2 regions of the Bradyrhizobium sp. S3.7.6 genome follow, and region 1 is predicted to be linked to the other one. Evidence: riboswitches for the same ligand, from Rfam matches in the RefSeq annotation. Region 1 holds a riboswitch; the other holds the start of a gene.

Region 1 (3,368 bases):
GAGGTGTGGCAACGCCCGCGCTGATCATCTGCGGCGACGAAGACGATCCCTGCGTCGAGGCAAGCCTGTTCTTGAAGAAGCACCTGCCCGCGGCGGGCCTCGCGATGTTTCCGAAATCAGGCCACGTGCTCAATCTCGAAGAACCCGCGCTGTTCAACGAGAGCGTGGAGCGGTTCGTGACGCTGGTGGAAGCCGGGCGCTGGCCGGTGCGCGATCCGCGGTCGCTGGCGGCGCATTAGACTGCCAGTCGCTGTCATTCCGGGATGCGCCGACAGGCACAGGCCCGGAATGACGGAAACTACTTCCCCTGCCCGCGCGTGAGCAAGAACACGCCCTGCTCGCCGAACATGTTCCACACCCACCACGGCAATCGCAGCCGCAACGGACGGCCGTAGAGATCCAGCGCCTCGGCGCGCTCCATCTTGACGTGGATCGCGTCGCAGAGCTCGACGAAATCCTTGATGGTGCAGAAATGGATGTTGGCGGTGTCGTACCAGGTCGCCGGCAGATTCTCGGTGCGCGGCATGTGGCCGCCGACCAGGAGCTGGAGTCGCATCTTCCAGAAGCCGAAATTCGGGAACGACACGATGGCGCGGCGGCCGATGCGCAGCAGATTCTCCAGCACGACCCGCGGCTGCCGCGTCGCCTGCAGCGTCTGCGACAGGATGACGTAATCGAAGGCGTCGTCGGGATAGTTGACGAGATCGGTGTCGGCATCGCCCTGCACCACCGCGAGGCCCTTGGCGACGCAGCGATTGACGCCCTCGCGCGACAGCTCGATGCCGCGCCCGTCGATGCCGCGGGTCTCCAGAAGCTGGAGCAAATCGCCCTCGCCGCAGCCGACGTCGAGCACTTTCGAGCCGGGCTTGACCATCTCGGCGACCAGCAGATGATCGGCGCGAAACTGGCCGGACTGCTCCGTCGCAACGCCGCCCAGCGGCAGCACTTCCTGCACAGACATCGCTAGCCGTCCTTGTCAGTCAATCCTGGCGGTGAGCCCGCGCGCCTTCCCTGCCGATTGCAGAAAGGCACGGGCGATATCGAAGAATTCGGGCACGTCGAGCAGGAAGGCGTCATGGCCGCGATCGGTCTCGATCTCGGCGAACGACACCCGCGCGCTCGACGCGTTCAGTGCATGCACCAGCGCGCGCGATTCCGAAGTCGGGAACAGCCAGTCGCTGGTGAAGGAGACCACGCAGAAGCGCGTCTCGATGCCCGCGAACGCTTTCGCCAGCACGCCGCCGTGGTCGCCGGCGATGTCGAAATAATCCATCGCACGGGTCAGATAGAGATAGGAGTTGGCGTCGAACCGCTCGACGAAGGACGAGCCCTGGTAGCGCAGATAGCTCTCGACCTGGAAATCGGCGTCGAACGAGAAGGTCGGCAGCTCGCGGTCCTGCATGCGGCGGCCGAACTTGCGATGCAGCGCGGCGTCGGAGAGATAGGTGATGTGCGCGGCCATCCGTGCCACCGCAAGTCCGCGATGCGGATGGATGCCCTGATCCGTGTAGCGGCCGTTGTGCCAGTCGGGATCGGCCATCACCGCCTGGCGACCGAGCTCGTGGAAAGCGATGTTCTGCGCCGAGTGCCGCGTCGCGCAGGCAATCGCCAGCGCGGAGTACACGCGCTTGGGATAGGCCGCGGTCCATTGCAGCACCTGCATGCCGCCCATCGAGCCGCCGACCACCGCGAACAACGTGTCGATGCCGAGCCGGTCGATCAGCATCGCCTGCGCGCGCACCATGTCGGGAATGGTGATGACAGGGAAATCCAGGCCCCACACCTTGCCGGTGGCGGGATTGATCGAGGCCGGCCCGGTCGAGCCCATGCAGCCGCCGATCACGTTGGCGCAAATGATGAAGTAGTGCTGAGGATCAAGAGGTCGGCCGGGACCGACCAGCGTCTCCCACCAGCCCGACTTGCCGGTGACGGGATGCACGTTGGCGACATGCTGATCTCCCGTCAGCGCATGGCAGATCAGCACCGCGTTGGAGCGATCGGCGTTGAGCTCGCCATAGGTCTGGTAGGCGATCTGGAACGGGGTGAGATCGATGCCGCAATCGAGCCGCAGCGGTTGCTCGGCGCCGAACTGCGCGACCTGCGAATTCGGATGATCCGCCTCATGCGACCGGTCGTCGGCACTGATCGCGGGACTCGGCACGGGCTTCACGCCAACCATCATCGACCTCGTTTGCGGCACCCGTCAGGCTGCCGCTGGAATCAGGCCATGAAAAACCCGGCCTGAACGATAGGTTCGGCCGGGATCGGAAGCGTCCCCGGCCTGTTTAGCGAGTTTTTTAACGTGGCTGCAAGCCGGCCGGCTCAAATGACCACGGAACGGGCAAAAGCTACTGTCTTGGGCGGTTTTCGTCAAGTCACGGTCCGGATTAGCCAAATTCATCCCTGAAAGGCCGGCCGAAAAGGCCCGGTTTCCCTTTGCATTTCTCTTTGCTTTCGCCGCGCCGACTGCCTAATCAGGACGTCGATCGCAGCGGATCCGGCCTTGCCGATGGGCCTTGGCCGACCCGCATTGGAACGCCTCTCACCAGCATCTCGCAGATATGTCCCAACGTCCGCCCGCGCCACCATCGCTCCAGGAATTGCGCAAGGAGATCGACGCGATCGACGAGGGCATGCATCGTCTCCTGATGCAGCGCGGCGACATCATCGACCGCCTGATCCAGGTGAAGCAGACCCAGGAGGTCGGCTCGGCGTTCCGCCCGGCGCGCGAGGCCGCCATGATGCGTGACATCGTCCAGCGTCATCGCGGCATCCTGCCGCTCGACACGGTCGAGAGCATCTGGCGCGTCATCATCTCGACGTTCACTTACGTCCAAGCGCCGTTCTCCGTGCATGCCGACATCTCGGTGAGCGAGCCGGCGATGCGCGATTCCGTGCGCTTCCATTTCGGCTTCACGGTACCTTACGTCGCGCATTTCAGCGCGCAGGCCGCGGTCGAAGCGGTGGCGAAGTCCAAAGGCGACCTGGCGCTGGTCTCGGCGACCTCGAGCCGCACGCCATGGTGGCTGGAGCTGGAAGCAGACGGCGCGCCGAAGATTATCGCGCGGATGCCCTTCGTCGAGCGCGCCGACCATCCGGCCGCGCTGCCGGTGTTCGCGATCTCCCGCGTCGCCGACAGCGCCGTGGTGACGGAGGTCGAGACCTTCAGCGTGCGCGTGTCCGGGTGGAACGCCGAGGTCGCGCGCGCCCTGTCGCCGCTCGCCGAGATCGTGGCAGTGCCCGATACCGCCTTCGACGGCGCAGCGCTGCTGGTCTCGGTCACGAGCGCGACCAGCATCGACAAGATCAAGGCTGCCCTGATCGAAGCGGGGGCCTCGGTGCGCTCCACGGCCCTCGTCGGCAGCCAC
Region 2 (3,368 bases), 330 kb from region 1:
TCGTGATCGCCGACGGCCTGCATATGAACGATTGGGGCTATGCCTGCTTCGCGCAGATCCTCGGCGACGACATCATCCGCTCCGTCGGCCAGATCAAGCTCGGCGTCAACGTGCCCGCGGACGTGCGAACGTATCGGCCGATGTAGGCTCGGTGCCGTAGGGTGGGCAAAGGCGCGCTCTTCGCGCGCCGTGCCCACCATCTATCGGCGATATGATCGTGAATGGTGGGCACGCTTCCGCCTTCGCTCTTCGAGCTACGGCGGACAAGTCGCTTTGCCCACCCTACAAGAGCCCAATCGCCTCACGCCTTCTCCAGCGCCGCGGTCAGATCCTCGATCAGATCGTCCACATGCTCGAGCCCCGCCGAGAAGCGGATGAAGCCCTCGCTGATGCCGAGCGCGGCGCGGTCTTCCGGCTTGAGGCGCTGATGCGTCGTGGTCGCCGGATGCGTGACGAGGCTCTTGGCATCGCCGAGATTGTTCGAGATTTTTGCAAGCTTGAGCTCGTTGAGCACGCGGAACGCACCCTGCTTGCCGCCCTTGACCTCGAAGCCGACCAGCGTCGAGCCGCCGCGCATCTGCTTCTTCACGAGAGCTGCCTGCGGATGATCGGCGCGGCCGGGATAGACCAGCCGCGAAATCTTCGGATGGCTCGCCAGCACGTCGGCGATGCGTCCCGCCGTCTCGGTCTGCGCGCGCACGCGTACGCCCAGCGTTTCCAGGCCCTTGAGCAGGACCCATGCGTTGAACGGCGAGATCGACGGGCCGGTCTGGCGCATGAAATTGTGGATGTGCTCGGCGATGAACGCTTCCGACGACAGGATGATGCCGCCGAGACAACGGCCCTGGCCGTCGATGTGCTTGGTCGCGGAATAGACGACGACGTCTGCCCCTAGCGCGAGCGGGCTCTGCCAGATCGGCGTCGCGAACACGTTGTCGACGACGAGCCGCGCGCCGCCGCTGTGCGCGATCTCGGCGATCCCTGGAATGTCGAGCACGTCGAGCGTCGGGTTGGTCGGGCTCTCCAGGAAAAACGTCTTGGTGTTCGGCCTCAAGGCGCGCTGCCACTGGTCGAGATCGGCTCCGTCGACCAGCGTGGTCTCGATGCCGTAGCGTGGCAAGAGATCCTGAATGACGTAGAGACACGAGCCGAACAGGGCACGGGAGGCCACCACATGATCGCCGGCCTTCAGCGGCGCCAGGATCGCGGTCGTCACCGCGGCCATGCCGGTCGCCGCCGAGCGGGCGGCTTCGGCGCCTTCGAGCTCGATCATGCGGCGCTCGAACATCGAGATGGTCGGGTTGGAATAGCGCGAATAGATGAAGCCGGGGTCCTCGCCCTTGAACCGCGCCTCGCACTCCTCGGCGCTGTTGTAGACGTAGCCCTGGGTCAGGAACAGCGCCTCCGACGTCTCGCCATATTGCGAGCGCAGGGTGCCGGAATGGACCAGTCGGGTTTCGGGACGGTATTGCGTGGTGGACGCCGGGGACTTCGACATAGGACCTCCTCTGCGTGACCATCGAAAATGGTCACAAAAAAACCGGCCTGGATAACTTCCACGGGCCGGGATCACAGAGGTCCCCGGCCTGTTTAGCGACTTATTTAACGTGGCTGCAAGCCGGCCGGCTCAAATCACCACGGGATAAGTGATGCTCATATTCCGCAATGGCCTTTCCGTCAAGGCGTCCATCGGATAGCCGTAAAAGGCTGCTATTTCCCGCATGTCCGGATGCATTTGACCCCTGACGAGGACCCCCGGTTGAGCTTCACGGTTGCCGCCGACGCCAATGGTATCCTGCCCGACCGCATGATCGCGGCGATGGCGAAGGCGGGCCTCATCCTGCCCGCTTATGACTTCGTCGAAAGCCAGATCCAGCCGGCGAGCCTCGACCTTCGCCTCGGCGACATCGCGTATCGCGTTCGCGCCAGCTTCCTGCCGGGTCCCGGCGCGACCGTCGCCGAGCGCATCGACGAGTTGAAGCTGCACGAGTTCAGCCTCGCCGATGGCGCGGTGCTGGAGACCAACTGCGTCTACATCGTGCCGCTCCTGGAAAGCCTGGCGCTGCCGCCGGAGATCGTCGCCGCCGCCAACCCGAAAAGCTCGACCGGCCGGCTCGATGTCTTCACCCGCGTCATCGCCGACGGCACCCGCCGCTTCGACATGATCGGCGCCGGCTATCACGGCCCGCTCTACGCCGAGATCAGCCCGAAGACGTTTCCGGTGCTGGTCAGTGAGGGCTCGCGCTTGAGTCAGGTGCGCTTCCGCACCGGAGATGCGATCCTCAACATCGACGAGCTCGAGGCGCTGCATGCGACTGAGCGTCTCGTCGATCTCGATGATGCCGATCTCACCGGCGGCGTCGCCGTCTCCGTCGATCTCTCCGGCGAGAAGGCCAACGGCTTCGTCGGCTATCGCGCCAAGCGCCACACCGGTGTCGTCGACGTCGACCGCCGCTCCGGCTATGCGGTGGAGGATTTCTGGGAACCGATCTCGGCGCGTCCCGACGGCAGCCTGATCCTCGATCCCGGCGAGTTCTACATCCTCGCCTCCAAGGAAGCCGTGCAGGTGCCGCCCGATTACGCCGCGGAGATGGTGCCGTTCGATCCCCTGGTCGGAGAGTTCCGCGTGCACTATGCCGGCTTCTTCGATCCCGGCTTCGGCTATGCCGGCGCTGGCGGGCAGGGATCGCGCGCCGTGCTCGAAGTGCGCTCGCGCGAGGTGCCGTTCATCCTCGAGCACGGCCAGATCGTCGGCCGTCTCGTCTACGAGAAAATGCTGTCGCGCCCCGACGCGATGTACGGCCAGCGCATCGGCTCGAACTACCAGGCGCAGGGGCTCAAACTATCGAAGCATTTTCGGGTGTAGCTACACACCCTACTGTCATGCCCCGGCTTGACCGGGGCATCCAGTACGCCGCAGCCTCTCGATTGACTACTGCCGGGATGCAAGCTGAAATCCGGCTGCATGCGAGGTGGCGAGATGAGTGTTCAATCCGAACTCGACGCAAGGATCGTCGACGACGTCGCGGACGCGCTGATCTATTCGGATCGCTCCGGCACCATCACGCGCTGGAATCGCGCATCGACCACACTGTTCGGCTTCTCGGCGGACGAGGCGCTCGGCCAGAACCTCGATCTGATCATTCCCGAACATCTGCGTGCCGCGCACTGGAAGGGCTTCGAAGCTGCGCTTGCCACCGGGGCGATGAAGCTCGCGGGCAGGCCGACGCTGACCCGCGCGTTGCACAAGAGCGGACGCAAGCTCTACATCGAGATGACCTTCGCGCTGGTGCGCGATGCCGGTGGTGCCGTGGTCGGATCGGTCGCGATGGCGCGCGACGTCACCGAACGCGTCGAGCGCGAGCGCG

The links. A riboswitch is a leader RNA that binds a small molecule or an ion and turns the genes downstream of it on or off. The one in region 1 is predicted to bind S-adenosylmethionine.
Region 2: linked by a shared signal. The riboswitch ahead of ACVJ5M_RS01710 (O-succinylhomoserine sulfhydrylase) and the one ahead of metX (homoserine O-acetyltransferase MetX) in region 1 are both predicted to bind S-adenosylmethionine.

The regions. Positions count from the first base shown of each region.
Region 1 covers NZ_JBSSEQ010000001.1:14,722-18,089, forward strand. The annotation lists gene ACVJ5M_RS00060 (alpha/beta fold hydrolase) at 1-239, shown strand, start outside; gene metW (methionine biosynthesis protein MetW) at 299-961, opposite strand; gene metX (homoserine O-acetyltransferase MetX) at 977-2,179, opposite strand; SAM riboswitch at 2,265-2,344, opposite strand; gene ACVJ5M_RS00075 (chorismate mutase) at 2,562-3,368, shown strand, end outside.
Region 2 covers NZ_JBSSEQ010000001.1:339,922-343,289, reverse strand. The annotation lists gene ACVJ5M_RS01715 (SGNH/GDSL hydrolase family protein) at 1-146, shown strand, start outside; gene ACVJ5M_RS01710 (O-succinylhomoserine sulfhydrylase) at 302-1,498, opposite strand; SAM riboswitch at 1,570-1,649, opposite strand; gene ACVJ5M_RS01705 (2'-deoxycytidine 5'-triphosphate deaminase) at 1,730-2,866, shown strand; gene ACVJ5M_RS01700 (PAS domain-containing protein) at 2,981-3,368, shown strand, end outside.